2 regions of the Arthrobacter sp. zg-Y1171 genome follow, and region 2 is predicted to be linked to the other one. Evidence: predicted binding sites of a transcription regulator. Region 2 holds the regulator's gene; the other holds the start of a gene.

Region 1 (12,082 bases), 440 kb from region 2:
TGCACTCCCAGTGCATAGCAGGAGTCGGTGGGGTAGGCGATCAACCCGCCGGATTCGAGCAGATTCACAATCTGGCCGATGGCCCTGGGCTGCGGGTTTTCCGGGTGTACGTCAAAGTATCTGGCCATCTCCCCAGCCTACCGGTGGCCGTCGCCGACGGGGACTGGCCGGGTCCGAGAGCCGGCGAGCGCTGGGGAGATTCCGCGAGCGCCGGGAGACCCGGTTGTGCCCCCAGCTATGCCGCCTGGATCAGGTCCACCACTATCCTCTCGACTGCAGACAGGCCGTCCTCAATAGGAGTACCTGCCAACGGTGGCGCAGTGGAGCTGTATGTGTGTCCGGTTGGGGTGGAAGTTTCCACGGTATGGGCGAGTATCGCGGGTAAGCCTTCCATGCCTCCGCCCGCCGCACCTGTTACGGCCGCTGAGCCGGGAGGTTTGCTTGCCTTTGCGGACCACCCCGGCGCTTCCTTAGCGTGGTTGCACGCTTCGCAGAGTCCCTGTCCGTTCCCGACGCTGGTGGGACCTCCGTCGCTGTGCCGCCGGACATGGTCGAACTCCCGGATTGGAGCACCGCACCACGGCATCCGGCAGGTAGAGTCCCGTGCGGCGATGAACCGGGCCAAGGAGGTCGGGAACAAACGTGCGCGAGAATCCATAGCGACCAGCTCACCGGTTGCCGGAGCCATGTACAGCCTGCGGATGAAGGTCTGGACATCCCTGGGTGGTCTGTCGCTCCGATCCTGGCGACGTCCCCTGCTCGCGTTCTCCTTAGCCCCACCCCGGTTGCGGACCAGATCCCTGGCCCACTGCGCCGGAACGGGGCCATAGCCGGGGACGAATGCCGGCTCTGACTCTCCGGCAAGCAGTGTCCGGTCCGTCATTACCAGCTGGACCTCCACCTTCATGGAGTCCGCCTGTGCCTGACCGGTGATTCTGCCTACCAGCGTGTCCGCCATGATCTGGCCGCGGGTACGCCCGTCCCCGGCCGCTGTCAGCCGGTCTGCCTCGCGAGCCAGGGCCGCGTACACGCCTACCCCCTGGGCGACCGGCAGAAGTCCCGTCAGGTACGTCATGGTGTCCGGCGCGGGACGGCAGGAAACGAAACGTTCGGATGCAGCCTTGGCAGCCCGGTTCACGGCAGCCTGTGGATCCAGCCGGTAAGAAGCTGCCCTGGCGCGGGAAATGAGCTGCCGATCTCCCAGGGATTCCAGCAGCTCCGGATCTCCGGCCACTTCCACATCCACCCGCTGCCGGTCTGCTCTGCTCAGGCACGCGGTTTCACGCACCAGCAGTGTGGCCCGCCATTCGCTGATCTTTCCGTGGCTCAGGGCGTAGAGGGTGCAGGGCATGTCCTGGGTCAGGGCCTTGGCGAACCCCAGCAGGCGCCCGCCGCGGTTGGCGGATTCCCTCCGGGCCAAAGCTATCTGCGAGGCCACGCCCCAACCCTGCTTGTCACGGGATACTCCCTCCACCGCCTGCTTCCTCCGCTGTGAGGCGTCAAACGCCGACGCGGCCCGGACCTGCGCTGCCGATGCTGCTGCCTTCAGCTCTTCCAAAGCTCGAATCCGGTCGATTAGCTCTGTGTCCGGCTGAGGCGCATACTCAGCGTCGCCCTCCTCACTCAACACGCCTACCCACGCGTTCACCAACGCGCTACTGACATGGGAAGGGTCAGCAAATAGGTGGTGTCCATCCGGACGATATTCGAACATGTGTTCGAGTCTATCGGCGGTAAGCGGCACGGAGAAGGAGCGAAATACCTGACCTACTACCTGTCTTTGCGGTAACGAAACCAAGATCCTTCGGCGCTCGCAGGCACACTCCGGGACGCCCTTGGAGCCTCCGGCGCTCGCAGGCACACACCCGACGCGACGCAAAGCGACCCGGGTAACGCGTACCGAATGCGCAGCCGTTGTCAGCCGTACGCCCGCGTAGGAGTTTCCGCCGCTAGCCACCACTGCACGGCCAGTCGGACGCATACGGCACGCCACCAGTTCAACCAGCCAGCCGCAGCGCAGCCACAGGGGCCGACGCCGGATCCCAGGCCCGGCGGGCACGGCCGCGTCCAGGCCCATAATCTGCTGCTGGCGTGACGGAAGCGGCCAGCGGGTGTGTCAAGGCAGGGGAGAGGGCGACGAAGAGAAGTTTTGTGGACGGACGACGTCGACCTCCTCCAGTAGCGCGCAGATCCATTTGGGCCGCTGCGCCTCGCCACTCGGGGCGTGCGGGCTCCACGGCGTTCCGCGCCCGAAAGGCATCCAACCCCCTGGTGATAAGCAACCTTAGTAAAACCCGCGTGTCCGCACGCCCCGCCCTGCCGGCGCGACATAGAGTGGTCGGATGTTCGTGCTCATTGGATTCAAGACCGTGCTCTCCTCACTCTTTTCGCGGCCGGCCACCTGCCAGTACTGCGGTGTCTACGGAGAGCAGTATGTGGAAGAGCGCGCCAACCGACTGACGCTCTTCTTCATCCCCGTCTTCACCACCAGCCGCCGCTACGCTTTTACCTGCTCCAACTGCGGGCGCAGCACCGGGATCAACAAGTCGCAGAAGAACGCCCTCCAGCGGAGCTGAACCGCTGCCGGCACGGGAAGAAAACACCCGCCGAACCCTTCCGAGACTCTCCGTGAGGGCCCGGTGTCCCCGGCGCGCCGGAAAAGTCAATAGAATGAAAGAAGCACAACAGCTGCCGGCCCTGTTCTGGCCGCACCACAGACTTCCGGAATGCCGCCGTACGGCTGCCGTTCCAACCTGCAATCCGATCCCCAACGAAAGAACCCTCATCCGTGAATAGAACACCTGCCGTCCTGAAAGCCCCCCGGGAACTCGCCAAGGGAACCATGCGTGTCATGAACCTCGGCGGCCTTGGCGAAATCGGCAGGAACATGACCGTTTTCGAATTCGACGGCAAACTGCTGATCGTCGACTGCGGCGTGCTCTTCCCCGAAGAAGAACACCCGGGCGTAAACCTGATCCTGCCGGACTTCACCGCCATCCGCGACCGCCTGCAAGACGTCGTCGCCGTGGTCCTGACGCACGGCCACGAAGACCACATCGGCGGCGTGCCGTACCTGCTGCGTGAGCGCTCGGATATCCCCATTGTCGGCTCCAAGCTGACCCTGGCGTTCATCGAGGCCAAGCTGAAGGAACACCGGATCAAGCCCAAGCTGATCCAGGTCAAGGAAGGCGACCGCCGCACCATCGGCGGCTTCGACCTTGAGTTCCTCGCCGTGAACCACTCCATCCCCGACGGCCTGGCCATTGCCATCCGCACGGCGGCCGGCATGGCGCTGCACACCGGCGACTTCAAGATGGACCAGTTCCCGCTGGACCGCCGCATCACCGACCTCACCGGCTTCGCCCGGCTGGGCGTGGAGGGCGTGGACCTGTTCCTCACCGACTCCACCAACGCCGAGGTTCCCGGCTTCATGGCCTCGGAAAAGGAACTGGCTCCGGCCATCGACACCGTGTTCCGCACCGCCCCGCGCCGGATCATCGTCTCCAGCTTCGCCAGCCATATCCACCGCATCCAGCAGGTCATTGACGCCGCCGAGCGCTACAACCGCAAGGTGTCCTTCGTGGGCCGGTCGATGATCCGCAACATGACCATTGCCGAGGAACTGGGCTACCTGAAGATCCCCAAGGGCATCCTGGTGGACTTCAAGTCCCTGCAGCGCACCGATGACCACAAGGTGGTGCTGATCTGCACCGGTTCGCAGGGCGAGCCGATGGCTGCGCTGTCCCGCATGGCCAACAAGGACCACCAGATCCGGATCCACGAGGGCGACACCGTGCTGATGGCCAGCTCGCTGATCCCGGGTAACGAGAACGCCATCTACGGCATCATCAACAACCTGACCAAGATCGGCGCCAACGTGGTGCACAAGGGCAATGCCAAGGTGCACGTCTCCGGCCACGCCAGCGCCGGCGAACTCGCCTACTGCTACAACATCGTCAAGCCGCGCAACGTGATGCCGGTGCACGGCGAATGGCGCCACCTCAAAGCTAACGGAGCCATCGCAGAGGCCACCGGAATGGATCCCCGGGACGTCGTCATCGCCGAGAACGGCATGACCGTGGACCTGCGCCGCGGCCGCGCCACGATCTCCGGCAAGCACCAGGTGGACCTGGTCTTCGTGGACGGCGACAGCGTTGGCCACACCACTGAGGAAACGCTGAAGGAACGCATGCAGCTGGCCGAGGAAGGTGCCGTGACGGTGCTGGCCCTGGTCGACGCCGACACGGGCACCATTGCCGAGCCGGCCGAGTTCTTCACCAAGGGTTTCACCATCAAGTCCGAGGACCTGCCCAAGGCCGAGGATGCCGTGGAAAAGGCCCTGGCCAACGCCGGTAACCGCCGCGGCGCGAAGGGCGAGGACCTCGAAGACATCATCGAGCGCGCCGTCGCCAACTGGATGCGCCGCTTCTACAACCGCACCCCGGCCATCACCTCGATTGTCGTCGACGCCTAAAGCGCCGTTGCTGTGAGGCCTTAGGCAACACGCTTCAGCCAACACACAGAAGGAGGGGCCGTAAGTCGCATCAGCGGCTTACGGCCCCTCCTTTTGCACTCCCGGAAGTGCGGGTTTGCTGTGATCTTGTTCTCGCGGGGTTTCCGGGTCGTCCACGCTGCGGGAAGCCCGCAGCGTGGACCGGCAGCTCCCGATCCCAATGCTGGAGCGGGATTCCGTCCTGTTTCAGGACGCCGGGTCCTTCCGTCCCTTACCCGATGTGACCCATACGGTCAAGATCCTTCTCAGGCAATGTCGATAACTTGTACGGATGCGTCCCCCCAAATCCTCATTCCTCGAGAGACTTTCCGTGCCCGGACGGTTAGTCGCGTTCCTCCTCGTCAGCCTGCTGGCCGGCGTGTTGGCAGCCAGCACCCTGATCCCCATGGCGGCGGTAGCAGCCACGGGCACGGACATGGCCGTCGGAGTGCTGGACCAGCTGCCCGACGAGCTGGAAACCGGACCCCTGGATGAGGGATCAAAGATCTACAGCGCCGACGGCGTCCTGCTGGCCACCTTCTATGCCCAGAACCGGGTTCCGGTGGAGCTGGACGAGATGTCGCAGAGCATGCAGGACGCCATCGTCTCCATCGAGGACGCACGCTTCTTCGAGCACAACGGCATTGATTTCAAGGGCGTTGCCCGTGCCGTTGCCTCCAACGCGGCCGGTTCGCACACGCAGGGCGCCTCCACCCTGACCATGCAGTACGTGAACAACGTGCTCATCAGCCGGGACATTGCCTCCGGCAAGGGCGGCAGCGACCTCACCCTGAGCGGCACCAAGGACCTCGGCGACAAACTGCGTGAAGCCAAACTCGCCGTCGCCGTCGAAAAGCAGTACTCCAAGGAAGAGATCCTGGAGGGCTACCTCAACATCGTCCTCTTCGGCGGACAGACCTACGGCGTGGAAGCCGCGGCCCAGAGCTACTTCGGTATCTCCGCTTCGGAGCTGACCCCGGCACAGTCGGCGATGCTGGCCGGCATGGTGCAGTCGCCCAGCCACTACAACCCGTTCACCAATCCCGAAGGAACGCAGGCACGCCGGGACATCGTGCTCGCAGCCATGCTGAAGAACGTCAAGATCAGCCAGGCCGAGTATGACGAAGCGGTGGCGAGTGGACTGGACCTGAACCCGCAGACAGTGACCTCGGGATGTACGGGAGCCGAAACGGCCCAGTATTTCTGCAGCTACGTGGAACAGACCATCCTGCAGTCGGAAGCCTTCGGTGCCGACGTCGAAGAGCGCGCCAAGCTCCTGGCACGGGGCGGGTTGACCATCCGGACCACGCTGGACTCGCGGCTGCAGTCGCAGGCGCAGAAGCAGGTCGAAGCCCAGGTTCCGGTGGGGGATCCCTCCGGGGCCGGCTCGGCCATAGTCTCCGTGGAACCGGGCACGGGCAAAATTCTTGCCATGGCCCAGAACACCGAGTACACGCCGGAGCTGGGCGACGGTAAAACCCAGCTCAACTTCAATGTGGACGCAGACATGGGCGGCACTCCCTACGGGTTCCAGCCCGGTTCCACCATGAAGCCGTTCACCACCGCCGCCTGGCTGGCGGCCGGCCACGGCCTCAACGACACCATCGACGCCACACGTACGTCCTACCCGGCAGGTTTCGACTGGAAGGCCAGCTGCCTCGGTCCGAATGCGGAGTTCGATGAATGGAAATTCAAGAACGCCTCCGAGGGCTACGAGAAGAAGATGACCGTTGCGGACGGCCTGCGGCAGTCCGTCAACACCGCCACCGTGGCGCAGGCAGCCCAGCTCGACCTGTGCGACATCCGGGATACTGCCACCAGCATGGGTGTCCACCGCGCAGTGGACGGTGAACCCCTGGAAGTCACCAGTCCCTCCTTTGTCCTCGGCGGCCAGGAAGTCTCCCCGCTGACCATCGCTTCGGCCTACGCCACCTTTGCCAGCGGCGGCGAGTACTGCACACCCACCGCGCTGACCGAAGTCACCGACGGCTCCGGCAACGCCTACGACGTCGCCGGCGGCGAATGCACCCGCGCCATCAGCGAGGACGTGGCCGCTGCCGTGACGCAGCCGCTGCAGAAACTGGTTGAGGGCTCACCGGGCAGCATCCACCCCATCGGCGTCCCTGCCGCGGCCAAGACCGGCACCACGGACATGTCCGAGCAGACCTGGACCGTCGGCTACACCACCGGCATCGCGACGGCGTCCTGGGTGGGGAACTGGAACTCCTACTCCTCCCTGAATGATCAGGAAATCAACGGCGTCACCCGCTCTTACGTGGACGGCTCCGCGATCGCCGGTGCCCAGTGGACCGACTACATGAGCGCCGTCGCCAAGCTCTACGAAGCGAAGGACTTCCCCTCCGTCCCGGAGGGCATGCTCTAGGCCTGGATGCAGGTGCCGGGAGGAAATTCCCGAAGGTAAGCGTGCTGATGGCAGACTGTAGGGGGCAGTACTCCGCAGCGCGAAGGGATGAGAAACATATGACGACGCCGGACTGGGTGGAGCATGTGGTGTGGTGGCAGGTCTATCCGCTGGGCTTTGCCGGAGCGGAAAAGGCTGCACTCCCGGAGCAGGCCCCGGCGCGGCACGGACTGACGCAGCTGGTTCCGTGGCTCGATTACCTCGTGGAGATGGGGGCCTCCGGCCTCGCGCTCGGACCGGTGTTTGCCTCCGAAACCCACGGGTATGACACCACCGACTATTACCGGATAGATTCCCGGCTGGGCGACGATGCCGACTTCGACGAATTGGTGGCCCAGGCGCACGCACGCGGAATCAGGGTGCTCCTCGACGGCGTCTTCAACCACACCGGCCGCTCCTTCGCCCCCTTCCGCCAGGCGCTCGAGCAGGGCCCGGGGGCGACGACGGCGGACTGGTTCGGTTTTACCTGGCCGGACGGCTGGACGCCGGGAACCGAACCGGACTACAAAGACTTCGAGGGCCACCACCACCTGGTGGCCCTGAACCATGCCGAGCCCGCCGTCGCGGATTTCGTGGCCGACGTGATGAAGCACTGGCTGCGCCGCGGCGCGGACGGCTGGCGGCTGGACGCCGCTTACGCGGTGCCGTCACCGTTCTGGGCGAAGGTCCTGGACGAGGTCCGCACGGAGTTCCCCGACGCGTATTTCGTGGGGGAGTACATCCACGGGAACTACCCGGAGGACGTGCGTGCCGGACACCTGGATTCGGTGACCCAGTACGAACTGTGGAAGGCCATCTGGAGTTCGCTGGCCGAAGCGAACTTCTATGAGCTGTCCGCCGCGCTGGAACGGCACAACACCTTCCTGGACACCTTTGTGCCGTTGACCTTTGTCGGCAACCATGACGTCACCCGCATCGCCAGCCGGCTGGCGCCGTCGGGCCGGCTCGCGCACGCACTGGTGCTGCTGTTCACCCTCCCGGGCACCCCGACGGTGTACTACGGCGACGAGCAGGGCTACCGGGGCGACAAGGAGGACCGCGCCGGAGGGGACGACGACATCCGCCCGTCCTTCCCGGCTTCCCCCGAGGAGCTTTCGGCCGTGGGGCAGCCGCTCTACCACCTGCACCAGGAACTGATCGGGCTGCGCCGCAGGCACCACTGGGTGCATGCTGCCCGCACGCGGGTACATTCGCTCGCCAACGAGCAGCTGGTCTACGAGGTGTTCGACGCCGGCCACTCGCTGTTCGTGGCGATGAACCTCGAGGACACGTCGGTCACCGTGCAGGTGCCCGAAGCTGCCCGGGACGTCCTGGCCGGCGCGGGCGGGCTGGACGTTCCGGGCAGGCAGCTGGCCCTGCCCGCGAAGGGCTGGGCAATCCTCGGCCCGGCCCCGGCTGCCGGCTAGTAGAGCTTGATGGTGCCGCCGTCGGCCATGAGGGTCTGGCCGGTCAGGTACTGGGAATCCTCGCTGGCGAGGAACACCACGATGGGGGCGATGTCCGTTTCGGGATCGCCCAGGCGGCCCAGGGGAACGCCGTCGACGACTTCCTGGTAGGCCTCCGGGAAGGCCTGGCTCCACTGGACAATGCCGGGGGTCAGTGCGACGGGGGAAACCACGTTGACGCGGATGCCGTCCGCGGCCCATTCGTTGGCGGCGGTGCGGGAAATGGCGCGGATGGCTTCCTTTGCCGCGGCGTAGGCCACCTGGTTCGGCAGGCCCTTGATCCCGGCGCCGGAGCCGAAGTTGATGATGCTGCCCCGGGTCTTCTTCAGCTCCGGGTACGCGGCGCGCATCAGGTGGAAGGTTGCCATGGTGCCCGTGTTGAAGGACAGGTCCCAGATCTCCGGCGTGGTTTCCATGATGGGTGCCTGCTTGGACGCGTGGGCGTTGTTGACCAGGATGTCCAGGCCGCCGAAGCGCTCCACGGTTTCCGCCACGATGGCCGCAGCGTTCTCCGCCTTGGCAATGTCCTTGGCGATGAAAATGACCTCGCCCTTGCCCTCAAGATCGGCCAGCAGCTTGTCGCCCTGGGCCTGGTCGATGTCCACCACGGCCACCTTGGCGCCTTCGGCGAGGAACCTCCGGACAATGCCCTGGCCGATTCCGCCGGCCCCGCCGGTGATGATGGCGGTCTTATTGCTGAGTTTCATTTTCTTCCTTCCGTGAAACCGGGCGGGTTGGGGCGCCCGGAGCTTGGGTGAGTTGCTGTTCGACGCCGGCAATGAAGTTTGCGACGAAGAAGTCCAGTGACCGGCGTGAGCCCGAATAGCTGATGCCCTGGGCCTGGAACCGGGCCGCCCGCGGGTGTTGCTCCACGGCATCCGGCGTCCAGTGCGGGTGGCCGCTTGAATCGGAGTCGTCAGCCTTTCCCGGGGCACCGAAGTGGGCCGCGGCCGTGATGGACGCCGTTCCGATCACGGCCGCGGAAATCCCCAGCAGGCAGTCGAAGCCCTCGTCCTCACTCAGGCCGGCTGAGCCCAGCCGGGAGAGCACCAGTTCCACCTCGTCCGGGGTGGCCATGTTCACGAGCCGGCGCGGCGTCAGGATAATGCGCAGCAGCCAGGGGTGCGCCGTGAAGGCCCGCCATTGGGCATCGGCCAGGTGTGCCAGGGTTTCCTGCCACGACAGGTCCCGGGCGGGCAGGAGGGCGTAGTCCTTGGTGGCGGCATCGGCCATCAGGAGCAGCAGGGCGCTGCGGTCCGCCACATGGCGGTACAGTGCCATCGCCGAAACCCCGAACTCTGCAGCCACCCTGCGCATGGAGACGGCGTCAAGGCCGTCCGCGTCCGCGATTCGGAGTGCAGCCGCAGCTATCGCGGCGGGGCTGAGGGGCAGGTTGCGGGACACGGCGGTTCCTTCGGTGGACGACAGTTTACAGTGTATACCGCGCGGCCCCGACCCGGCTGCACCCCGGCAGCCCGGCGTCGCAATCACCCATTTACATGGGCATTCCGTAAGGGTTTGGGGTGCCGGCGTGAGGAAAGCGTGAGGATGGCTCTTTGAGCGCCGGCGAGGGCATGTAATCAGATGCGGCACAAGGTGTGCCCGTGCTGCCAAAGCGGCAGCACGCTGAACGGCTGGGGGCAATTCCCGTGCTTGATGTTTTATTTGTGGTGGGCTTCGTAGGGCTTTTCGCTGCGTTTGTCCTGATGGCCGGGGCGGTGGAAAAGCTGTGATCGTTTTCAACGTCCTTGCACTCTGCCTCGGGGTGGCCGCCGTCGGCTATCTCCTGGTGGCACTTGTTCGACCGGAGCGGTTCTGATGGGCGGCTGGGTAACGGCCGCACAGGTCCTCAGCCTGGTGGTCCTGCTCGCGGCGGTCCACCGGCCGCTCGGTGACTACATGGCCCGGCTGTACTCCTCCGACAAACACCTCCGTGCGGAGCGCGGCTTCTACCGCCTGGTCGGAGTGGACGGTTCCTCCGGCCAGGCCTGGCAGAGCTACCTGCGCTCAGTCCTGGTTTTCTCCGGGGCCAGCATGCTCCTGCTTTACCTGCTGCAGCGACTCCAGCACCTGCTGCCGGGCTCGCTCGGCCTTCCGGCGGTGCCCGAGGCCCTGTCCTTCAACACGGCAGCTTCCTTCGTGGCCAACACCAACTGGCAGTCCTACTCGCCCGAAGTCACCATGGGTTACGCGGTGCAGATGGCCGGCCTGGCGGTGCAGAACTTCCTGTCCGCAGCCGTGGGTCTGGCCGTGGCGGTGGCACTGATCCGCGGCCTGGCCGGCCGCAACTCGACCACCATCGGCAATTTCTGGGTGGACCTGACCCGCAGCGTGCTGCGGTTGCTGCTGCCCGGCGCTTTCCTGGCCGCCGTTGTGCTGATCCTCGGCGGCGTGATCCAGAACTTCAACGGCTTCACCTCCGTCACCAACCTCCTCGGCGGAACGTCCACGGTCCCCGGCGGACCGGTGGCCTCCCAGGAAGCCATTAAGCTCCTGGGCACCAACGGCGGCGGCTTCTTCAATGCCAACTCCGCGCACCCGTTTGAAAACCCCAGCGGGTGGACCAACCTGGTGGAAATCTTCCTGATGCTCGTTATCCCGTTCAGCCTGCCCCGAACGTTCGGCACCATGGTGGGGGACCGCCGGCAGGGGTACGCGATCCTGGCAGCCATGGCCTCAATCTTCACGGTGTCGCTCGCGGCCATGACCGCATTCGAATTCGGCGCCGCGGACGGTGCGGCCGGTTCCATGGAAGGAAAGGAACAGCGGTTCGGAATAGCCGCATCGACCCTCTTTGGCTCAACCAGCACGCTGACGTCCACCGGTGCGGTGAACGCCATGCATGACAGCTTCAGTCCGCTGGGCGGCATGATGGCGATGCTGAACATGATGCTCGGGGAAGTGGCGCCGGGCGGCGTCGGGTCCGGGCTCTACGGCATGCTGATCCTGGCGATCATCACCGCTTTTGTGGCCGGGCTCCTGGTGGGACGCACTCCTGAGTACCTGGGCAAGAAAATCGGCCCGCGGGAAATCAAGCTTGCCAGCCTCTACATCCTCACCATGCCGACCCTGGTCCTGGTGGGGACGGCGCTGAGCTTCGCGGTTCCCGGCATCCGGGCCGACATCGAGGGCACTTCCATCCTGAACACCGGGCTCCACGGCTTCAGCGAGGTTCTCTACGCCTTCACTTCAGCAGCCAATAACAACGGCTCCGCGTTCGCCGGACTCACGGCCAACACCCCGTGGCTGAACACGGCACTCGGCGTGGCCATGCTTGTGGGCCGTTTCCTGCCGATGGTCTTCGTGGTCGCCCTGGCCGGAGCCTTCGCCGAACAGGGCAAGGTCCCCGCCTCGGCCGGCACCCTGCCCACCCACAGGCCCCAGTCCGTGACGCTGCTGTGCGGCGTCACCGTGATCGTGACTGCCCTGACCTTCTTTCCCGTACTCGCGCTGGGTCCCCTGGCGGAAGGACTGCAATAACCATGTCCACACTTACCAAACCCCTGGAATCCGTTGCGGACTCCGAACCGGCTCCTGCCGGCCGTGGCATAACCGCAGGCTCGCTGGCCGCCGCCCTGCCCGGAGCCTTCCGGAAACTGGACCCGCGGCTGATGGTCCGCACCCCGGTGATGTTTATCGTCGAAGTGGGTGCCGTACTGATCACCGCGATCGCCGTTGCCGAGCCCTTCCTCGGCGGCCCGCAGGACTCCGGCGGCACACCCG
Region 2 (12,082 bases):
GGCGATGGCCTGGCCGTAGCGGGCAATGGCGCTGGCGGTCCACCCCGGGTTCTCCAGTGCCGCGGTTCCCAGATTGACCCGGGCGGCACCGAGCTCCAGTGCCTTTTCCAGCGACTCGTCGTCCCGGATCCCGCCGGACAGTTCCACCTTGATGTCCAGGGACTTCACCACACGGCTGAGCAGGTCGAGATTCGAGCCGCGCCCGAACGCCGCGTCGAGGTCCACGAGATGGACCCATTCGGCGCCGTCGTTCTGCCAGGCCAGGGCTGCGTCCAGCGGATCGCCGTAGCTGGTCTCGCTGCCTGCCTCGCCCTGCACCAGTCGCACGGCTTGGCCGTCCGCTACGTCTACGGCGGGCAGCAGTTCAAGGACAGGGGTTTCGCTGAAGGGCATTTGGATGCTTTCGGTGGTGGGGTCAGGAGAGGTCGAGGGTCAGCAGGTACGCGCCCAGCAGGGCCATTCCGGCCAGGACCCAGAAACTGATAACGATGATTTTGGACATGCCCTGGCTGCGGAAGGAAACCGCACCTCCGATGAGCAGTCCGGCCAGGCCCATGAGGATAACGCTCCACATATCGGTGCCTAGCCCAGGGTCTTCAGCCAGTTGTTCAGCAGCGCCGCACCGGCGTCACCGGACTTTTCCGGATGGAACTGGGTGGCCGACAGGGCGCCGTTCTCCACCGCGGCGATGAACGGGCCGCCGTGGTCCGCCCAGGTCACCTGCGGCGGGCGCATGGCCGGCTGGGTGACGTCGAAGTCCCATTTCTGCACCCCGTAGCTGTGTACAAAGTAGAACCGCTCGTTCTCGATGCCCTCAAACAGTGCCGATCCTTCGGGCGGAGTCACGGTGTTCCAGCCCATGTGGGGTACGACGTCGGCGGCCAGCCGCTCGACCACGCCGGGCCATTCGCCCATCCCCTTGGTCCGGACACCGTGTTCCACGCCTTCGTCAAAGAGGACCTGCAGGCCTACGCAGATACCCAGGACCGGCCGGCCGCCGGCTACGCGGCGCCCGATCATGCGGATCGCGTCCACGTCCTTGAGGCCCTGCATTACCGCCGCGAAGGCTCCAACACCGGGCACCACCAACCCATCGGCGTTCAGCACATCGTCAGGCTTGGCGCTGAGCGTGACGTTGGCGCCGGCGTGCTCCAGGGCGCGGACAGCCGACCGGATGTTGCCGGATCCGTAGTCCAGGACAGTGACGTTGCGGGGACTCACAGTGCTCCCTTTGTGGAGGGGATGCCCTCGACGCGCGGATCGGATTCGACGGCTGCACGCAGGGCGCGGGCGAAGGCCTTGAACTGGGCCTCGACGATGTGGTGCGGATCGCGTCCGCCAAGGACCCGCATGTGAAGGCAGATCTGGGCGTGCAGGGTGATGGCTTCGAACACGTGGCGGGTCAGGGATCCGGTGAAGTGTCCGCCGATCAGGTGGTATTCCTGGCCGGCGGGTTCCCCGGAGTGCACCAGGTAGGGACGCCCGGAAATATCGACGACGGCGTTTGCCAGCGCCTCGTCCAAGGGTACCGTGGCTTCGCCGAAGCGGCGGATGCCGGCCTTGGTGCCCAGGGCAGTCTTCAGCGCCTCGCCGATGCTGATCGCGACGTCCTCGACCGTGTGGTGGACGTCGATGTGGGTGTCGCCGGTGGCCCGGACGGTGAGGTCCATCAGCGAGTGCTTGGCCAGCGCCGTCAGCATGTGGTCATAGAACGGCACCGAGGTGCTGATATCGGCGCGGCCGGTGCCGTCCAGGTCCAGCTCGACGAAGACAGACGATTCGCTGGTGGTCCGCTCAAGGCGGGCGGTGCGTCCGGTGGCGGTCTCCACAGTCATGGGGTTCCTTCACGAAGATTGGAAGCGGGGCAATAGGCAAAGCCCCGGCAGGTCATCAGTTTAGTCCCGAACGCCCCGACTCACTGAAACCGGGGTCATCCTGGGTGCCCGGCTTCCGCTCAGGCAGCGAGCAGTTCCCGCAGCCGCGTCAGGAACGCAGTGGTTTCGGCTTCGGTGCCGGCGGTGACCCTCAGGTGGCCCTCGATGCCGATGTCACGGACGAGGACCCCGGCTTCGAGCAGGCCTTCCCATACCGCCCGGGGATTCTCCATACCGCTGAACAGCACGAAATTGGCGTCCGACGGTGCCGGTTCCAGTCCGAGCGCACGCAGTTCTTTCACGATGCGGTCCCGCTGGCCCTTGATGTCTTCCACATTGGAGAGGAGCGCATCGGCGTGCGTGAGGGCAGCATTCGCAGTCGCCTGGGTGATGGCAGAGAGGTGGTAGGGCAGGCGGACCAGCCGCAGGGCGTCCGCAATCTGCGGCGCAGCGGCAAGGTAGCCGATCCGGGCCCCGGCGAGTGCGAAGGCCTTCGACATGGTCCGGGAGATAATCAGCCGCTCCCGGCCAGGGAGCAGCTGCAGCGCACTGGGGGTATCGGCGTGGGAAAACTCTGCATACGCCTCATCAACGACGACGATGGCGTTCGAAGCTTCTCCCGCTTCATAGGCGGCTTCGATCACGTCCAGTTCCAGGGCGGTACCCGTGGGATTGTTTGGGGTGCACAGGATCACGATATTCGGTGCCTGTGCCCTGACCTGCTCCGCAGCCGATTCGGGGGTCAGGGAGAAGTCCCGCTCCCGTGAGCCGGTGACGTACGCGGTGCCGGTGCCGCTGGCGAGCAGCGGGTACATGGAGTACGTGGGCGGGAAGCTCATGGCCGTCCGCCCGGGTCCGCCGAACGCCTGCAGGATCTGCTGGAGAACCTCGTTGGAACCGTTCCCGGCCCAGATATTCTCCGCAGCCAGTCCGTGGCCGAGATATTTGGCCAGGTTTTCCCGCAGCAGGGTGAATTCGCGGTCGGGATATCGGTTCAGGCCGGCGACCACTGATTCAATCTCGGCCAGAATGGCCCGGCGCACATGCTCCGGAAGTCCGTGGGTATTTTCGTTGACGTTCAGCAGGATGGGCACATCCAGCTGAGGGGCGCCGTACGGGGTCAGGCCCCGCAGATCATCGCGCAGGGGAAGTCTGTTCAGGTTTTCCAGCTGTTCGTTCACTTCTACAGCTTAGGACGGACTGCGGTGACGTTGTATTTGAGGGGCTTCCAGCACACCTCTGTTACGGGCACGCAGGTAAGGATCACCGGAGCGCGCTGGCCGGTGGATCAGCGCGAGACCGGGATGTAAATCTGGCTGCCGGCAGGGACGGTGGCGTCCGCCAGGTTGTTGAGTTCCACGATGTCGGCGACCACGGTGCGGGGATCCCGGTCCGGAGCGAACTCGGTGGCGAGCGACCACAGTGAATCCCCGGCGGATACACCCACCTGGATGGTGTGTGTCTGTTCCGGGGAGTCCCCCGAGGCCATGGCCGGTGCGGTGAAGAATCCGATGAAGGCCAGCAGTGCGGCGGCCACGATCATCAGCGGGGCTCCGACCAGGACGAGCCGGCCACGGCGAGTCAGGCGCAGCGGGACAGATGCCTGGGCGTCCGCGGTGGTGGCCATGCGGGCGGGGCCGGCCGCCCGGTCGGGGGAAGATCCGGTGAGGCTCTGCGCGGTGATGCTCTGTGCAGTGATGCTCTGTGCAGTGAGGGGAAGTACGTGTACTGACATGTCAATACCTTTCCGGTCCGAAGAGCAGCTCCGCCGATTCCCCCGCCTCCCGTAAAAAGCACCGGGAAAACAGTGTGGCTCGAAACTGCATTCGAACATCTGGTGGGTCCGCCGAGGTGTCGGTGGACCGTTTTCTACTCAGGGTCGAACATATGTTCGAAGCTGTACTCGAACATTTCTAGCACTTATCTACGAACATTGTCGAGACTCGCTCGAATATATGTTTGAAAATATGCCTGCGCTCCCCTAGCGTTGAACCTGTTGGAAGCGGCTGGGACCAACTAACCATCCGGCACTGACAAAACGGCTTGGCGGGATAGACCACCGCATCGAACCACTGCATCGAATCAACGCACCGCAGTACCTCAGCAACGCAGCACCGCAGCACCGCAGCACCAACCAGATACACCGCTAGAACCATCCGGCCCGCGTCCACGGGCCGACTGTGAAGGGAAGCCGACGTGGCCCGTGTTACCAATGGCAGCACCCCCTCCCCTGCCGCGCCCGCGCCGGCAGGACGTACCAAGGGCCTTACCGCCCGGCAGACGAAGATCCTGGAGACCATCCAGCGTTCGGTGAACGCGAACGGCTATCCCCCGTCCATGCGGGAGATCGGCGACATAGTGGGGCTGGCCAGCCTTTCCAGCGTTACGCACCAGCTGAGCCAGTTGGAGAAGCTGGGCTACATCCGCCGGGACCCCAAGCGCCCGCGCGCCATGGAGATACTGGTTCCGCTCCTGCTCCGCGATGCTCCCGTGCGCCGAGGCAAAGGCAACGCGGGCGACGACGGGAACACCGTGGAGGCTGCTGAGGGTGCAGCAAAGGGCGGCTCCGGCGGCGGCAGCCCACGCACGCAACGTTCCGGCAGCGTCTCCGACCTCACCACCGCAATCGACACCGCGATGGTTCCGCTGGTCGGGCGGATCGCCGCAGGCGGACCCATCCTGGCCGACCAGCAGGTCGAAGAGATGGTCCCCCTTCCGCGCCAGCTCGTAGGGCACGGCGACCTGTTTATGCTTCGCGTGGCGGGCGATTCCATGGTGGATGCGGCCATCTGCGACGGTGACTGGGTGGTTGTCCGCCGCCAGCCCACCGCCGAAAACGGTGACATTGTCGCGGCCCTGCTCGAAGACGAGGCAACCGTGAAGACCTTCCGGCAGCGCAACGGACACACCTGGCTGCTGCCCCAGAACACCCGCTACGAGCCGATCCTCGGTGACGAAGCCACCATTATGGGCAAAGTCGTCTCAGTGATGCGTTCGCTCTAGGCACAAGCTGACCGTCCTGGCCGGACGTAAAGGACCATGCAAAAGCAGCGCCTCCGGTACACGGCGGCGCTGCTCTTTGCTTTCCGGGATCCCCTTTCCCGGGCGGGGTTTACTTCTTCGCGCCCGCAGGTTCCGCGGCGAGCCGTTTCAGTGCCTGAAGCACCACGGAACGGTCGGTGGTGGACCAGAACGGCGGCAGGGCGGCCCGCAGGAAACTGCCGTAGCGCGCGGTTGCCAGGCGTGAGTCAAGCACAGCCACCACTCCCTTATCCCCGGAGGCGCGGATCAGCCGGCCGGCACCCTGGGCGAGCCGGACGGCTGCGTGGGTGGCGGAGACGCTCATGAAGCCGTTGCCCCCGGCCTTGGCAACCGCCCGGGTGCGGGCGGTCATCAACGGATCGTCCGGGCGCGGGAACGGAATCCGGTCAATGATGACCAGCCGGCAGGAGGCGCCGGGGACGTCCACGCCCTGCCAGAGGGACATGGTGCCGAACAGGCAGGTCTCGTCCTCGTCGGCAAACTGCTGGACCAGGGCGGACATGGTGGATTCGCCTTGGCAGAGGATCGGAAAGTCCACCCGCTTCCGCAGGGCTTCCGCGGCTTCCTCCGCTGCACGGCGGGAGGAGAACAAACCCAGGGCGCCGCCGCCGGAGGCCTTGATCAGCGCCTCCAGTTCGTCCAGCTGCTCCGGGGAGGTGCCGCGTCCCGGCTTCGGCAGGTCCTTGGCTACGTACAGGACACCCTGCCGCGGGTAGTCGAAGGGGCTGCCGACGTCGGTCCCCGTCCACTTCGGTGCACCGGCACCCAGCAGCCCCAGGGCCCCGGCCACCGGGCCGAACTCCGCCCCGATGGCCAGGGTGGCCGAGGTCAGCACCACAGTGTGCCCGTCGAACAGGCCTTCGCGCAGTCGGCCGGCCACGGACAGCGGTGCAACGTTGATGGTGGGTGGTGCGTCTTCTTCCGGGGCGGTGTAGCCGGTGCCCGGCGAGAAGGTGCTGGCACGCGACGCCCACAGCACCTCCCCTGAATTCACTGCGTCAAGGATCCGTTCGCACAGTTCCAGGACAGCCATCAGGCGCGAGCGTGCCATCTGGCGGCCGCCGTCGACGGCGTCGGAGCCTTCGGGCTTGGAGTCGGACAGCGCCGTGCGGCAGGCTTCACGCACGGATCCCAGGACCAGCTCCTGGTCTTCGGACAGCCCCGCGGCCAGCAGGCCGGAGGGCACCGGGGCAAACACCGAGTCGAAGGCCCGGCCGGCAGCGGCAAGCGGCTCCATGGTGGCGGACGTGTGTTTGCGTGCTGCGGAGACCGCCGCGGCAATGACTGTTCCGGAGAGTTGTCCGGTAACCGCTCCGGTAACCCTGTCCTGCAGCTCGTGGGCCTCATCGATCACCACTACGTCATAGTCCGGCAGGACGGCCAGTCCCTCGAACGCACTGATGGCCAGCATCGCGTGGTTGGTGATCACCAGATCGGCGACGGCGGCCTTGGCCCGTGCCCGTTCGCTGAAACAGGCCTCCGCCACCGGGCACTTCTGCGCCCCCAGGCACTCCATGGAGGTGACGGACACCTGACGCCAGGCACGGTCGCTGACGCCGGGAAGCAACTCATCCCGGTCACCGGTTTCCGTTTCCTGCGCCCATTCCTGCAGGCGGACGACGTCGCGCCCCAGGGCGGAGGTGGGCCCGCCGGCGGGAGCGGGATGGGAGACAGCCTGCTCGTCGCCAAGCAGGAACAGTGTTCCGGCTTCGTCTTCCTCGGGGAATCCGCCGCCGGTCTTGTGGACGCAGACGTAGTTGCTGCGGCCCTTGAGCAGGGCAACATCCACCTCCCGCGGAAGCTTCGGTTCCAGGGTCTTCAGCAGGCGCGGGAGGTCACGCCCGACGATCTGGGACTGCAGGGCCAACGTGGCAGTGGAGACCAGCGCGGGCTTGCTGCTTTCCAAGGCGTGCGCAATCAGCGGGACCAGGTAGGCAAGCGACTTGCCCGTACCCGTTCCCGCCTGCACCAGCAGGTGGTCGCCGGACTCGATGGCCTCGGCCACCTGCCGGGCCATCTCGTGCTGGCCGGGCCGGTTCTGCCCGCCCATGGCCGCCACCGCAGTGTCAAGCAGATCCAGGACCTGGTCCGGTCCCTGTGGCGCTTTCCTACCCATGGGTCACGAACTGCTCCAGCTCTGCTGCCAGCCCTTCGCGAACCTTCACATGCAGCTGGGTGCCGGCTTCGCCGTGCTCCAGGGAGAGGATCTCGGCGTCTTCCTGGTGCAGGCGCGAGACGATGTCGCCGCGCTCGTAGGGCACCAGGAGTTCCAGGTCCACGCCGGGGCGCGGAATGCCCTCGGAAATCGCCTGCAGCAGCTCGGGGATGCCCTCGCCCGTGCGGGCCGAGACGACCACGTGCCGGGGCTCGCGCTGGCGCAGCCGCTCAAGCACGAACGGATCCGCTGCGTCGGCCTTGTTCAGCACGATGATTTCGGGCACCTTGCGGGCGTCGACTTCGGTGAGGACGGTCCGGACGGCCGCGATCTGGCCCTCCGGGTCCGGGTGTGAAGCGTCAACCACGTGCAGGATCAGGTCTGCGTCGGCTACTTCCTCCAGGGTGGAGCGGAAGGCTTCCACCAGCTGGGTGGGCAGCGACCGAACAAACCCCACGGTGTCAGCGAGCGTGTAGCCGATTCCGTCTTCGGTCTGGGCCTTGCGGATGGTGGGATCCAGGGTGGCGAACAGTGCGTTCTCCACCAGCACCCCGGCATCGGTGAGCCGGTTCAGCAGCGAGGACTTTCCTGCATTGGTGTAGCCGGCAATGGCGACGGAGGGCACGGAGTTGCGGTGCCGGTTGGCCCGCTTGGTTTCGCGCGCCGGCTTCATGCCCGCGATTTCGCGGCGGAGCTTGGCCATCCGCGTGCGGATCTTCCGGCGGTCCAATTCGATCTTGGTTTCACCGGGGCCGCGCGAACCCATGCCCGCGCTGGCGCTGCCAACCTGGCCGCCTGCCTGCCGGGACATCGATTCGCCCCAGCCACGCAGGCGCGGCAGCAGGTATTCCAGCTGCGCCAGTTCCACCTGGGCCTTGCCCTCGCGGGACTTGGCATGCTGGGCGAAGATGTCCAGGATCAGCGCTGTCCGGTCGATGACCTTGACCTTGACGATGTCTTCCAGCCCGCGGCGCTGGGACGGAGCCAGCTCACTGTCCACGATGACCGTGTCTGCACCGGTGGCCGTCACAATGTCCTTGAGTTCCTGGGCCTTGCCGGACCCGAGGAAGGTGCCGGGGTCCGGCTTGAGCCGGCGCTGGATGATGCCGTCCAGGACTTCGGATCCCGCAGTCTCAGCCAGTGCGGCCAGTTCCTTCAACGAGTTTTCGGCGTCGGCAGCAGTGCCCTCGCTCCAGAGCCCGGCAAGGACAACCCGTTCCAGCCGCAGCTGGCGGTATTCGACCTCGGTAACGTCCTCGAGTTCGGTGGAAAGCCCGGCAACGCGGCGCAGTGCGCGGCGTTCCTCCAGGTCCTGCTGCTCGCCGTCGTGGACGGAATGCCCGCTATCGCTGTCGGAGAGCGCGAGGGCGCGGCCTCGCTGCTTGTCGCCGGGGGCCTTCGCTTCGACCGCGCTGTCCTTGGCGAGAATCCTGTCGATGACACCCTGGATATCCGAAGGACTCAGTTCGGGTGTGGAACTGTCCGTCGAACTGTCTGTCGAATTCACAGGACGGGAGTTGTTGATCGTCATAATCTCCTTATTGGAACGTACTTTCCATGGTAGGCCAGTGAACCGACAAATCCTCAGGAAAACAACCTTCTCCGCAATGGATCCCTACCGCGCCAGCTGTCCCTTACAACCCGTACGGCCACGCATAAATTCCATCCCACACGCCTGCAGCGACTAATCTGGACTGTTATGGGTTCAGACCACTACTTCTCCTCCACACCGTCCGGGCCCGAGGTCCGCAAACCGCTGCGCGTCAGCCTCAACGGGACAGAACGGACCCTGCAGACAGCGGGCGGGATCTTCAGCCCCGACGGGATCGACAAGGGCACGATGGTTCTGCTGGAGGAAGTTCCCGCGCCGCCGGAAACCGGCAACCTGTTGGACATCGGCTGCGGCTGGGGACCCATCGCCCTCACCCTGGCGCTGAAATCCCCCGCGGCCCGGGTCTACGCGGTCGACGTCAACGAACGCTGCATCGCGCTGACCCGGGACAACGCAGCGGCGTTGGGCTGCGGCAACGTCATGGCCTCGCTGCCGGAGGAGGTGGACCCCGAAGTACGCTTCGACACCATCTGGTCCAACCCGCCCATCCGGATCGGCAAAGAGGAACTGCATGCCCTGTTGCTGCTCTGGCTGCCGCGCCTGGCGCCGGGCGGCACTGCCTGGCTGGTGGTGCAGAAAAACCTGGGCTCGGATTCCCTGCAGCGCTGGCTGGCGGAGACGCTGCCGTCCGGATTCACCGTCTCCCGCCACAGCACCGCGAAGTCCTTCCGGACCCTCAAGGTGGAACGCAGCGCCTAGAGCAGGGTGCCGCGTGCCACCAGGACGGCCGGTCCGCTGAGCTCCACATGTTCGCGGCCGTCGGGTCCGGTCAGGAAACGGACGCCGACGACGCCGCCCGGCACAGTCACCGCCCAGTCATCGGGTGCGTCGGCTCCGGCCCAGAACCGGGTGGCTACGGCGGCCGCACAGGCGCCGGTACCGCAGGAGAGGGTTTCGCCGACGCCGCGCTCGTGGACGCGCATGGTGAGAAGCCCCACCCCGTCTTCTACGAGCGGCTCGGCCGGGACCACGAACTCCACGTTGGTGCCGTGCTCCGGCTCCGGCTGCACGGACGGAGCTGCCGTCAGGTTGGTCGCGGCCAGTTCATCCAGTTCCGCGAGGGCCACGACGGTGTGCGGGTTGCCCATGCTGACGGACAGGCCCGGGCGGGGCACCTCCAGTCCGTCTGCGTTGACCACCGTGTCCATGGATTTGGCAGCCGCGTGGTCGGGGTAAATGAACTCCCAGGGCCCCATGTCCACCGCATAGCCGCCCGCCATCCGGGTTACGGTCTTGACCCCGGCGCGGGTACCGATCACCAGGGACGCGCCTTCGGCCAGTTCCACCAGCCGCTCTTCCAGCAGGAAGTGCACGAAGACGCGCACCCCGTTCCCGCACATTTCCGAGATGCTGCCGTCCGAGTTCCGGTAGTCCATGAACCACTCGGCGTCCGGAGCCGTCTGCAGCAGGGCACGGCCTTCAGGGAGATGCCCGGACCGGACGGCCCGGATGAAACCGTCGCCGCCTACTCCGCGGTGCCGGTCGCAGACAGCGGCTACTTCGTCGGCGGCAAGATCATGCGCAGCGTCGGGATCGGCCACCAGCACAAAGTCGTTGCCGGTGCCGTGACCCTTCGCGAAGGGCAGTCCCGCAACGGAGGAGGGCAGGCCGGAGGCGGACAGGGATGCAGCGGAGGAAGCAGGAGTATTGGTCACTTACCAAGGATACTGGGCGGGTGCCCTTCCCGGACGGCCGCGGCCGCCCGGGCCACCAGCCGGGGGTCGTTGTGCTCCAGCCAGGTGATCCGGGGATCCGCACGGAACCAGGTCAGCTGCCGGCGGGCGAACTGGCGGGTAGCCACCACTGTTGCAGCCGAGGCTTCCGCCACGGACGATTTCCCGTCCAGGACGGCCAGGAACTGTGCGTATCCCAGGGCGCGCGAGGCGGTCCGGCCGGTCCGCAGTCCTGCCGGCTCAAGCCGCCGGACTTCTTCGAGCAGCCCCTGTTCCACCATCCTGTCCACCCGACGGGCCAGGCGTTCGTGCAGCACCGGACGTTCCACGCCCAGGCCGATCTGCACGGCCGGCGAGACGTACTGGCGCACCGGCATGAAGGAACTGAAGGGGCGTCCGGTCAACTCGAAGACCTCCAGCGCGCGTACCACCCGGCGCGCATCGGAGATCCGTTCGGCTGAGACGGGGTCCACTTCCCGCAGCCGGTCCTGCAGCGCGGGCAGGCCCCGGGTTTCCAGCTCGGCTTCGATCCCGGCGCGGACCGCCGGGTCGGTACCCGGGAAGTCCAGGACGTCCAGTGCGGCCCGGACGTACAGGCCGGAACCCCCGACCAGGATGGGGTACCTGCCCCGCGCCCGGATCTCAGAAATCATCTCCCGTGCCTGCGCCTGGAAGGCCGAGACGCTTGCCTCTTCGGTCACGTCCATGATGTCCAGCAGGTGGTGCGGCACGCCGCGGCGTTCGGCTACGGAAATCTTCGCCGTGCCGATGTCCATCCCCCGGTAGAACTGCATGGAATCGGCATTGATCACTTCCCCGCCGAGTTCCAGGGCCAGGGCAACGCCGAGGTCGGACTTTCCGGACCCGGTGGGACCGACGACGGCGATCACCGGCCGTTCGTCGGCGGACGGCATGGAAGCGGACGGCATGGAAGAACTCAAGGGGGTTACCGCCGGGGAATCGGGGAGACTTTGAGAAGGGTTCACGGGCGCTCAGGAACGCGGCGGCAGCGCGGGCATGCCCAGGGACACACCGGTGCGGGTACCTGCAGGTCCGGCCGGCACGCCGCAGGACTCGGCCTGCGAGCGGTCCCAGGCATCGCCTGCGCGCGAACGCCGCAGCGAGTAGTCCGCGGGTCCGGCGGGGTCGGAGATCAGGTGGAACGCAGCGGCCGCCGTGACCGGCACGGTTACGAGGTCGCCCGGGCGCGGGACCGGCGCGCCGTCGGGCACCGAGAAGTGCACCAGGCGCTGGTCCCGGGAACGTCCGGACAGACGCCCGGTCTCGCCGGATTTACGGCCCGAAGTGGCGGTGACCATGACCTCGACGGTGGTGCCCACCTGCTTGGCGTTTTCCTCGGCGGCAATCCGGTCCTGCAGCGCGGTGAGGCGTTCATAGCGCTCCTGCACCACGGCCTTGGGCAGCTGGTCGGCCAGCTCTGCCGCCGGGGTGCCCGGACGCTTCGAATACTGGAAGGTGAAGGCGGTGGCGAAGCGGGACTGCTCCACGACGTCGAGGGTGGCGGCGAAGTCCTCTTCGGTCTCACCCGGGAAACCGACGATGATGTCCGTGGAGATGGCCGCGTGCGGCATCCGCTCGCGGACCTTGTCCAGGATGCCGAGGAACTTCTTTGACCGGTAGGAGCGGCGCATGTCCTTGAGGACCTTGTCCGAGCCCGACTGCAGCGGCATGTGCAGCTGCGGCATCACGTTGGGCGTCTCGGCCA

What was found. The regulator LexA, encoded in region 2, represses DNA repair genes until DNA is damaged. The targets are predictions, from matches to a motif close to TCGAACANNTGTTCGA.
Region 1: a site for LexA is predicted at 1,707-1,722, ahead of N2L00_RS07715 (HNH endonuclease signature motif containing protein). Genes of this name have one in related genera too.

Annotation. Positions count from the first base shown of each region.
Region 1 is NZ_CP104264.1:1,639,239-1,651,320, forward strand. Features, by position in the region: gene N2L00_RS07710 (L-threonylcarbamoyladenylate synthase) at 1-128, opposite strand, end outside; gene N2L00_RS07715 (HNH endonuclease signature motif containing protein) at 236-1,558, opposite strand; gene N2L00_RS07720 (zinc-ribbon domain-containing protein) at 2,343-2,576, shown strand; gene N2L00_RS07725 (ribonuclease J) at 2,843-4,474, shown strand; gene N2L00_RS07730 (transglycosylase domain-containing protein) at 4,824-6,875, shown strand; gene N2L00_RS07735 (alpha-amylase family glycosyl hydrolase) at 6,974-8,320, shown strand; gene N2L00_RS07740 (SDR family NAD(P)-dependent oxidoreductase) at 8,317-9,066, opposite strand; gene N2L00_RS07745 (TetR/AcrR family transcriptional regulator) at 9,050-9,763, opposite strand; gene N2L00_RS07750 (hypothetical protein) at 9,964-10,092, shown strand; gene N2L00_RS07755 (potassium-transporting ATPase subunit F) at 10,089-10,178, shown strand; gene kdpA (potassium-transporting ATPase subunit KdpA) at 10,178-11,839, shown strand; gene kdpB (potassium-transporting ATPase subunit KdpB) at 11,842-12,082, shown strand, end outside.
Region 2 is NZ_CP104264.1:1,195,122-1,207,203, reverse strand. Features, by position in the region: gene priA (bifunctional 1-(5-phosphoribosyl)-5-((5-phosphoribosylamino)methylideneamino)imidazole-4-carboxamide isomerase/phosphoribosylanthranilate isomerase PriA) at 1-393, opposite strand, end outside; gene N2L00_RS05630 (hypothetical protein) at 416-574, opposite strand; gene hisH (imidazole glycerol phosphate synthase subunit HisH) at 583-1,221, opposite strand; gene hisB (imidazoleglycerol-phosphate dehydratase HisB) at 1,218-1,835, opposite strand; gene N2L00_RS05615 (histidinol-phosphate transaminase) at 1,955-3,055, opposite strand; gene N2L00_RS05610 (LysM peptidoglycan-binding domain-containing protein) at 3,163-3,609, opposite strand; gene lexA (transcriptional repressor LexA) at 4,071-4,877, shown strand; gene N2L00_RS05600 (ATP-dependent DNA helicase) at 4,987-7,032, opposite strand; gene hflX (GTPase HflX) at 7,025-8,602, opposite strand; gene N2L00_RS05590 (class I SAM-dependent methyltransferase) at 8,771-9,382, shown strand; gene dapF (diaminopimelate epimerase) at 9,379-10,338, opposite strand; gene miaA (tRNA (adenosine(37)-N6)-dimethylallyltransferase MiaA) at 10,335-11,270, opposite strand; gene miaB (tRNA (N6-isopentenyl adenosine(37)-C2)-methylthiotransferase MiaB) at 11,349-12,082, opposite strand, start outside.